DNA from 3 places in the Clostridioides sp. LIBA-2809 genome. Region 1 is predicted to be linked to each of the others. Evidence: riboswitches for the same ligand, from Rfam matches in the RefSeq annotation. Region 1 holds a riboswitch; each other region holds the start of a gene.

Region 1 (3,286 bases):
ATTTACTGAGAGTGTTGCTTTTGAGAATCAAGAACACTTTTTGGAAATTATACATGACTTACATAAAAATGGATTTACTTGCTCTTTAGATGATTTTGGAAAAGGGTATTCATCTTTGGGTGTCTTAAAAGATTTACCATTTGATGTTTTAAAACTTGATTCTATGTTTTTTAATGCTAGCTTAGACAAAGATAAAGAAAAAACAGTAATAAAAAATATTATACATATGCTAAAAGAATTGAATATTACAACAGTTGCAGAAGGTATTGAATGTAAGGAACAAGTTGAATTTCTAAAAGATGTTGGATGTGATTTAGTACAGGGATTTGTATTTTATAGACCAATGCCCATGTTAGAATTTGAAGAAATATTGGATAAAGAATTTGTTCATAATAGTTAGAAAGTAAATAATTATAAAAAAAAGAGACTGTGAGTGAATTTACTCATAGTCTCTTGATAATGTACTTATTTTCTTCCTGCAACCCATTTTAAGCCCCAATGAAACTCATTGTCCATTTCTTTATGGCCTTTAAAGTATTTAATGACTTTTTCAACACTGAATGTCTCATCATTTACATTTTCTATCAATGCTATTGAACACATGTTATAGCCATTTTTATGTTCATCAAGTTTAACAACTAAATCTGAATCTTGTTTTTGTTTGATTGTTACAATTCCATCAGCCTCAGACCAATTAGCTACACCTTCATAGATAAAAGCATAAATAAGTATTCTCTTTATTTCTTTTATTTTATTACCATTTATTCTTATATTTTCTCCTTGTGTATTGCTACCTGTTCTGTCATCTCCATCTAATTGAGCAAAAGGGGGATTCTCTAAACTACCAAAAGAATTACCTAATGCTTGTACAGCACCTTTTACACCATTTTTCATTTCAAACAGGCAACCTAAATCTAAATCTATATTACTGCTTTTTAGAGAGCCAAAAAAACCTTTTTTTTGTATTTTTTGATTCCAATTTAAATTAACTAAGATTTCACCTAAATCACTATTTTCTTTTTTTGTAAGGTTTATTTTTTGTCCCTTTTTTAATTCTATAGCCATAGTAATCTTCCTCCATAAACATAGATTTACTTAAATGGTAGCACTTAACAAGTCAATATTCAACAAGATTAGAATAATAATATTAAAATTATACTAAATATACTAGAAAACAGGAATTACAATTCCTTTGTATTTCTCTTCAATTATACTTCTTGCTTTATCTGATGTAAGAACATCTTGTAGAACTTTAATTTTTTCACTATCTTTATCTTCAGTTCTAAATGCCAAAAGATTTGCATACTCATCATTTATAGGAGCTGTATAAAGTCCATTTTTCTTAGCATCAAGACCAGCAGGTACTGCGTATGTAGTATCTATAAATGCAGCAGTTACGTCTGGAAGAGAAGATGGAATCTGAGCAATATCCAATTCTTTAAATTGTATGCCTTTTGGATTTTCGATTATATCTTTAGGACTAACTAGTCCATCATCTTTAGGTAAAGTTAAAAGCCCAATACTTTCAAGATATCTAAGGTCTTTAGAACAAGAAGATGGATTGTTGCTTATTGCAATTGTATCTCCTTTTTTAAATTCATCAATAGATTTTATCTTGTAAGAGTAAAGTATTGCTGGGCATACATATAGTTTTTTTCCAGCCATTATTTTATATCCTTTAGCTTTGACAGCCTCTTTTAGATAAGGTTCATGTTGGAATAGATTTGCATCAATTTCTCCATTATTTAAAGCTTCGTTTGGAAGTATGTAATCATCAAAATTCTTAATTTCTAAGGTATAACCTTTTTCTTCGATAAGTGGCTTTAATTCTTCTAATAATTCTCCACCTGGTACTAAAGTAGCACCAACAACAATTTTTTTGTCATCGTTAGCTTTAGAGCATCCAACTATAGATAAAGTGAAAACTAGACATAATAATAAACTTAATAATTTTTTGAATTTCATATAAATTCCCTCCTGAATATGATTGATTAGTTAAAAATAAAATACCCTCTTTTATCACACTGCAAAATAAAATAAGCCTGAGTTTAAACTCAGGCTTTAAAAGCTAATTTAGACTCATCTTTCAGTATAATACTGCAGGATTTAGCACCAATGTATATAAAAATATACTGGTTGCTGGGTTTCATAGGGCCAGTCCCTTCACCACTCTGGATAAGAAGTATCAATTTTTAATTATGTTATAAATATTATCATGATTTTTTATATATGTAAACACAATTTTATAAATATTTTAAAATCTTTAGTATTTCTATTTAACACCTAAGATTCCAGAAACTAAAATATCAGTATCAGCACCTAAGAAATAATCATTTATTTCAATTGAATTTAAAACATTTCTTAAAGCATTTTCTTCATGCTTTGTGCCAACAAGTTTGTCTTCCACAAATGAAACATCACGTTTTCCAAAAAAATCTCCAAAAAATTTTATAGTTGTTATTATGCCTTTATCAACATTTAGATTAAACTCAACATTTCCACCAGAATATTTTAACTCATTTGAAAGAGTATATTTTGGTGAATTACCAAAGTTCCAATCCCAAGTTTCATATTTTAATTTAGTAAGTTTTTCTATTTGTTCTATGTCATACTTACTTAAACAATAATTAGTATTATCAATATTAGTTTTAGATAAATAATCCATAATTGCATCTTTAAATTCCAGTATATCCATTTTAGATTTTAGATGTTCACTTATATTAGTTACACGAGATTTTACAGATTTTATTCCCTTTCCTTCAAATTTTATAGGCTTTACTTTTAAAGCTTTTGAAAGGTCGTTTATCTCAGATGAAAATAACAACGTACCATGGTGCATTACCTTGTTTTTGTAGTTGTACTGGGCATTTCCAGAAAATTTCTTACCATCTATAAGAAGGTCATTTCTTCCAGAAAATTCAGCGTTGACATCTAATGTTTTAAGCAAGTCTATTATTGGTTGAGTGAATCTTCTGAAATCACTAAAGCTATTATTATTGCAAGCTATGAATGTAAAATTTATATTTCCTAAATCGTGAAATACAGCTCCACCACCAGATTGTCTCCTAACGACAGGTATAGAATTTTCTTTTATATATTCTAAATTTATTTCAGAAAGTGTATTTTGATTTTTTCCAACAATTATAGAAGGTTCATTCCTCCATAAAATAAATAAGTCTTCGTCAAGATTTTTAAGAAGATACTCTTCCATTGCTAAATTGAAGTAAGGGTTTGTCTTTTCATTGTAAATTAATAACATTAAAGTAATTCCTCCATATAATTGATA
Region 2 (3,286 bases), 200 kb from region 1:
AATTCAATATAGCTATCTTTGTATCTATACTTTTTTCATATTTTAATTCTTTATTAAAATCTTCTTTGTAAATTACATCTATTCCTTCATCCAATAATTTATTAATAACAGGTAATCCTTTTGGTAGTATTAAAGCCATATCTTTTCACTTCTCTTTCTCTTAGAAATTTAAAGCTTGATTTAAATCAGCTATTAAATCCTCTACATTTTCTATTCCAACGGATAATCTTATTAGTGAAGGTAATACTCCAGATGCAATCAATTGTTCTTCTGTTAATTGTCTATGAGTAGTTGAAGCTGGATGTATAACGCATGTTCTTACATCTGAAACATGTGTAACTAAAGATGCTATCTGTAATTTCTCCACAAATTTCTTGGCATTTTCTAGCCCACCTCTTACTCCAAATGATAAAACTCCACTACATCCTTTTGATAGATACTTTTTCGCATTCTCATAATACTTGTTATCTTCAAGTCCTGGATAGTTAATCCAATCTACATTTTCGTGTTTTTCTAAAAATTTGGCTATTTTAAGTGCATTTTCACTATGTCTCTCCATTCTAAGGTGAAGTGTTTCAACATTTAAATTAGTAAGATATGCATTAAATGGACTTAAACAATTTCCATAATCTCTAAGTAGTTGAACTCGTGCCTTAGTTGCATATGCAGCATTTCCAAATTTTTGAGTATAACTTATTCCATGATATGTTGGGTCTGGTTCAACCAACTCTGGAAACTTCCCATTATCCCAGTTAAAGTTTCCTCCATCTACTATAATTCCTCCAACACTTGAAGCATGGCCATCTAAATACTTTGTAGTAGAATGAGTAACTATGTTTGCTCCATATTTTAGAGGATTACAAAGCACTGGTGATGCTAGTGAATTATCGACTATAAATGGAACATTCACTCTCTTAGCTACATTTGCTATTTTTTCAAAATCTATAACTTCAAGAGTTGGATTTGCAAGTGTTTCTGCAAACACAACTTTAGTGTTTTCATTTGCAAGTGCTACTATTTCATCTTCACTTGAGTCTAAGTCAAATGATATCAAATCTATTCCAAATTTTTTAAGACTAGGTCCTAATAAATTGAATGTTCCTCCATATACTTTTGAAGAACAAAGTATACTATCTCCTGATTTACATATATTTAAAACTGCTAACATATTTGCAGATTGACCTGATGACACAGCCACAGAAGATACTCCTCCTTCTAGTAGACTTATCTTTTCTTCAAAAGCTTGAATAGTAGGATTGCTTATTCTTGAATATATATGTCCATCAACTTTTAAGTCAAATAGTTCAGCAAGTTGGTCTATACTACTATATTTAAAAGTTGTACTTTGATATAAAGGTAAAACTCTTGGTTCTCCATTTCCTGGTTTGTAATTTCCTTGCACACATATTGTCTCTTTATTATACATTTTTGTATCCCCCTTAGATTTTAGTAAAAAATTAAACTATTTATCAGATGAGATTTAAAATAAATAAAGCCTGAGTATATAACTCAGGCTCTGTATAAGCTTAATTATACTCATCTCTCAGCTTTCGCCGCAGGATTTAGCACCAATGTATATAAATATACTGGTTGCCGGGTTTCATAGGGCCAGTCCCTCCACCTCTCTGGATAAGATTTATTTAATTTTTCTATGTTTTATATCTTATATATTTTTCCTAATTTTGTCAACTATTTTTTTAAAAATTTTCTTTTAATAAATTTTCCAATCTCTACTTGAACTACAGACATTATGGCTAAACTAATTGTTATAAGCCATTCTGAACCATTTAAAATAGTTAAACTGAATGCATTTCTAAAAACAGGTACAAATAGTATTACTGCTATTAGTAACGCAGAAGTTAAAAATGAAATTAAAAGAAATGGATTCTTACCATTATTTTTGTTAAACATGGAATCTGTATTTGAACGTTGGCTAAAAGCTCTTAACATTTGTGAAAATGCTAATACACAAAATGCCATTGTTTGACCTACAGCATGGTTTTCTATATTAAGACCAATTTTATATGCTAAAATAGTCATTATTGCCACAAATATACCTTGAGTAACTACTCTTTGTATAAGGTTCTTTTCAAACAAGGTCGTTGATTTTACTGGTTGATGCTTCATTATATTTCTACTTGGTGGGTCAACTCCAAGCGCAAGGGCTGGAAGTGTAGCAGTTGCAAGGTTTACCCACAAAATATGAACTGCTAGAAGTGGAGTATCCCAATTTAATAATATTGCAACAAACAATGTAAGTATCTCTGCTATATTACCAACAAGTAAGAATTGTATAACTTTCTGTATATTTCTATATACACGTCTACCTTCTTTTATTGCATAAGCAATCGTTGTAAAGCTATCATCCATTAAAATCATATCAGAAGAATCTTTTGCAACGTCTGTACCACTTATACCCATAGCTATACCAATATCAGCAGATTTTAAGGCAGGAGAATCGTTTACTCCATCTCCAGTCATTGCTGGTACTTCTCCAATTCTTTTTAGAGATTGTATAATTCTAAGTTTATCAAATGGGGACACACGTGCAAATACTGTAGCTTTTTTAACAGCTTCATCTAGTTCATCATCACTTAAATTATCAAGTTCATCACCAGATATAACAGTATTTCCTTCATTCCATATTCCTAATTCATGAGCTATTGTTGTGGCAGTAACTTTATGGTCACCTGTTATCATTATGGTTCTTATACCTGCTTCTTTACAAGTATTTACTGCATCAATTACCTCAGTTCTTGGAGGGTCAATCATACCAACCATACCTATAAATGTCAAATCATATTCTATGTTTTCATTATCTTCTTTTGGTATAGATGAAATCTCACGCTTCGCAAAACCAAGTACACGCAATGCATCTTTAGACATAGTAAGACATAATTCGTGTATATTCTTTTTATCCACTTCGGTAATATTTCTTTCGCCTTTTGATGTTAATATTTTAGTACATAAGTCAAGAATTTCATCTACTGCACCTTTAGTATAAGCAGTAATCTTTCCATCTATATTATGAACAGTTGTCATACATTTTCTATCAGAATCAAAAGGCTGTTCAAATACACGTGGATATTCTTCTTCAAGAGCTTCTTGATCTATTCCAAATTTGTTGGCCATAAAAATTAATGCACCCTCTGTTGGGTCACCTAATATTTCATCTGTTTTATCTGGATTAATACACGCATCATTACAAAGTGCACCAGCATAAACAATTTCTTTATATACTAGTGGATGTTTTTCAGATGCAGTGTCTATTGATGTAACTTTTCCA
Region 3 (3,286 bases), 560 kb from region 1:
AGTAGGTGAAGAATTTGTTTATAGATAAGGCAAGAATATTTGTTAAGGCTGGAAATGGTGGAAATGGTTCGGTAGCATTTAGAAGAGAAAAATATGTTCCAGCTGGTGGACCAGACGGCGGAGATGGTGGTCGTGGAGCAAGCATCATATTTGAAGTTGATTTGGGTCTTAGAACTCTAATGGACTTTAAGTACCAAAAAAAATATCAAGCTCAAAATGGTGGCGACGGAAGCAAAGGTAAAAGAGCTGGTAAAAATGGAGAGAATCTAGTATTAAAAGTACCAGCAGGTACAGTAATAAGAGATGAGGCTACAGGCCTTGTATTGGCAGATTTAAAGAAAGAAGGAGATATAGCTGTAGTTGCAAAAGGTGGTATAGGTGGTAAAGGTAACCAACACTTTGCAAATGCAGTAAGACAAGCTCCAGCTTTTGCAAAATCTGGTACAGATGGAGAAGAAAGATGGGTAACTCTTGAACTTAAAATGATAGCAGATGTAGGTCTTTTAGGATTTCCTAATGTAGGTAAATCAACATTTCTATCAGTGGTAACTAAGGCTAAACCCAAAATTGCAAACTATCATTTTACAACACTAACACCAAATCTAGGTGTCGTTCAAACTAAGTTTGGAGATAGTTTTGTACTTGCAGACATACCTGGAATTATAGAGGGTGCTTCTGAAGGTATAGGATTAGGGCATGAATTCCTAAGACATGTAGAGAGAACAAAGGTATTGATACATATTGTAGATATATCTGGACTAGAGGGTAGAGACCCTATTGAAGATTTTGACAAGATAAATGACGAACTTAGATTGTACAATGAAAAGCTTTCAAAGAGACCACAAGTTGTTGTTGCAAATAAGTTTGATATACTAGAAGATGAAAGTAAGTTTGATACATTTAAGAATGAGTTAGAAGGCAGAGGATATACAGTATTTAAAATGTCTGCAGCAACTCGTCAAGGAATAGATGATGTAATAGCCTATGTCTCTAAACTTTTAAAAGAAGTAGAAGATGTGGAACTAGTTTCAGAAGAAGAAATGTACAGACCAGAACTTGATATTGGTACTGAAGAAGAATTGAGTATAGATATTGAAGATGGTGTGTATGTAGTTACAGGTAAAGCACTTAGAAGAATAATGTATTCTGTAAATTTTGATGATATGGAATCTCTTCAATATTTCCAAAAAGCTATGGAAAGTCAAGGTGTGTTTGATAGACTTAGAGAAATGGGAATAGAGGATGGAGATGTAGTTAGAATTTACGAATTGGAATTTGAATTTTACAATTAATTTTAGTATAGGATTATAGAGGTGAGGATATGTTAAAAGGAAAACAAAGAGCGTATTTAAGATCTTTGGCAAATACTTTAAAACCTACTACACAAATTGGTAAAGAAGGTGTCACAGAAAGTTTCTTAGAGCAATTAGATGATATGTTAAGAGTTAGAGAATTAGTAAAAGTTACTATACTAGAAAATGCAGGTCTTGATGCTAAAGAAACTGCTAATGCAGTATGTGAAGCTTTAAGAGCTGAATTTGTGCAAGCTATTGGTTTTAAATTTACTATTTATAAGAGAAATGTTGAGGAACCTAAGATACTTTTCCCAGGACATGAACAGGCAAAAGCCAAGGTTAAAAATAATAATGTTACAAAAAAAGGTAAACCAACTAAAAGAGCAGCTAGATAATAGTATATATTCTTTTAGTAAAATAAGTTAAAAAAATAGTGACAATTGGCAAAAATTGTATTATACTATTAAACATAAATTTAAATTAGCAATCTTATCAAGAGAGGCAGAGGGACTGGCCCTATGAAGCCCGGCAACCAGTATATTTTATTATACATTGGTGCTAAATCCTGCAGCAGTTATGCTGAAAGATGAGTATAAACCCGTCATATGGCTTGAGTTTATACTCAAGCTTTTTTAATTAGTATATTTATACATATAAATAATTTAATATAATCAAAATGATGGGGGTATGTAACAGTGAAGATAGCAATATTAGGGTATGGAACAGTAGGAAGTGGATTAATTGATTTAATAGAAAATAATACTTCAAAAAGAGATATAGAAATAGTTGGAATTTTAGTTAAAAATAAAGAGAAACATAAGTCTAAAAAGTATTTTGATAAGATAACAACAGATATAGAAGATATATTTGATAAGGATATTGATATACTAGTTGAAGTAATTGGAGGATTGAATCCAGCTTTTGATTATGTAACAAGAGCATTAAATAAAAAAATACATGTAGTAACAGCCAATAAAGACTTGCTTGCAGAGAGAGGTAGCGACCTTATAGAATTAGCCAATTTAAATGATGTTAGCATTAAATTTGAAGCATCTGTAGCAGGTGGTATTCCAGTTTTAAAGCCATTGATAGAATCATTAGAAGGTAATAATATAAAGAGTATAAATGCTATTTTGAATGGAACTTGTAATTTTATATTATCAAAGATGTATGATGAAAATCTACCGTATGATGTAGCTTTAAAACAAGCACAAGAATTGGGATTTGCAGAAGTTAACCCAGATGCAGATGTTTTAGGATATGATAGTGCTAGAAAACTATCTATATTATCTACTTTATCTTATGGAAAAATAGTATATTGGAAAGATTTATTATTAGAAGGAATAACTTCAATAGATGAAAAAGATATAGAATACGCAAAAAAATTAAATTGTAAGATAAAATTAGTTGCTAGAAGTAAGTATGAATCAGGAGAAGTAAGTGGGTTTGTTAGACCAGCATTGGTTGATAATGATAATATGCTTTCAAAAATAGATAATGAGTTTAATGTAGTGATTCTAGTAGGTGATTCAGTAGGTGAACTTTCTTTTGTGGGTAAAGGAGCTGGAAGAGGTGCAACAGGTAGTGCTGTCTATGCTGATATTATAGATATAATAGATAATAGAAATGCAAATATAAAGTCTTTCTCAAAAGGAAAGTTGGATTTAAGTGGACTTATAGAAGATGAATGTAGTGCTGTAGTTAGATTTGATGGATATGATAAAGATGGAATTTTAAAATGTTTAGATAAATATGTGGATAGCTATGACATTATAGATGATGAAGAACTAGCGATTTTTGTAAATGCAAATTCAGAGCATAAAATTGATAGACTTTTGGAAGATGTAAAAAGAAATAATTATAGTAAATCAGCTAAGAAATTATTGAAGATAGATTAATATATTTATATAGGAATTATAAAATTTAAGGTGAAGTAAAACAAAATAAATATTTTGTTTTACTTCACCTTTTTAATATCTGGTGAATTAATA

Evidence for each region. Region 1 has a riboswitch for S-adenosylmethionine ahead of ACTG44_RS08720 (MetQ/NlpA family ABC transporter substrate-binding protein). Riboswitches for the same ligand answer to the same signal wherever they lie in the genome.
Region 2: it holds a riboswitch for S-adenosylmethionine, as region 1 does, so the genes downstream of both, ACTG44_RS09695 (O-acetylhomoserine aminocarboxypropyltransferase/cysteine synthase family protein) here and ACTG44_RS08720 (MetQ/NlpA family ABC transporter substrate-binding protein) in region 1, are expected to answer to the same signal.
Region 3: it holds a riboswitch for S-adenosylmethionine, as region 1 does, so the genes downstream of both, ACTG44_RS06075 (homoserine dehydrogenase) here and ACTG44_RS08720 (MetQ/NlpA family ABC transporter substrate-binding protein) in region 1, are expected to answer to the same signal.

Annotation. Positions count from the first base shown of each region.
Region 1 covers NZ_CP197004.1:1,820,522-1,823,807, forward strand. The annotation lists gene ACTG44_RS08710 (putative bifunctional diguanylate cyclase/phosphodiesterase) at 1-400, shown strand, start outside; gene ACTG44_RS08715 (TerD family protein) at 466-1,065, opposite strand; gene ACTG44_RS08720 (MetQ/NlpA family ABC transporter substrate-binding protein) at 1,168-1,965, opposite strand; SAM riboswitch class I at 2,077-2,182, opposite strand; gene lplA (lipoate--protein ligase) at 2,273-3,259, opposite strand.
Region 2 covers NZ_CP197004.1:2,018,915-2,022,200, reverse strand. The annotation lists gene ACTG44_RS09700 (homoserine O-succinyltransferase) at 1-139, opposite strand, end outside; gene ACTG44_RS09695 (O-acetylhomoserine aminocarboxypropyltransferase/cysteine synthase family protein) at 161-1,426, opposite strand; SAM riboswitch class I at 1,534-1,636, opposite strand; gene ACTG44_RS09690 (cation-translocating P-type ATPase) at 1,690-3,286, opposite strand, start outside.
Region 3 covers NZ_CP197004.1:1,258,811-1,262,096, forward strand. The annotation lists gene obgE (GTPase ObgE) at 15-1,292, shown strand; gene ACTG44_RS06070 (YhbY family RNA-binding protein) at 1,322-1,690, shown strand; SAM riboswitch class I at 1,782-1,888, shown strand; gene ACTG44_RS06075 (homoserine dehydrogenase) at 1,991-3,193, shown strand.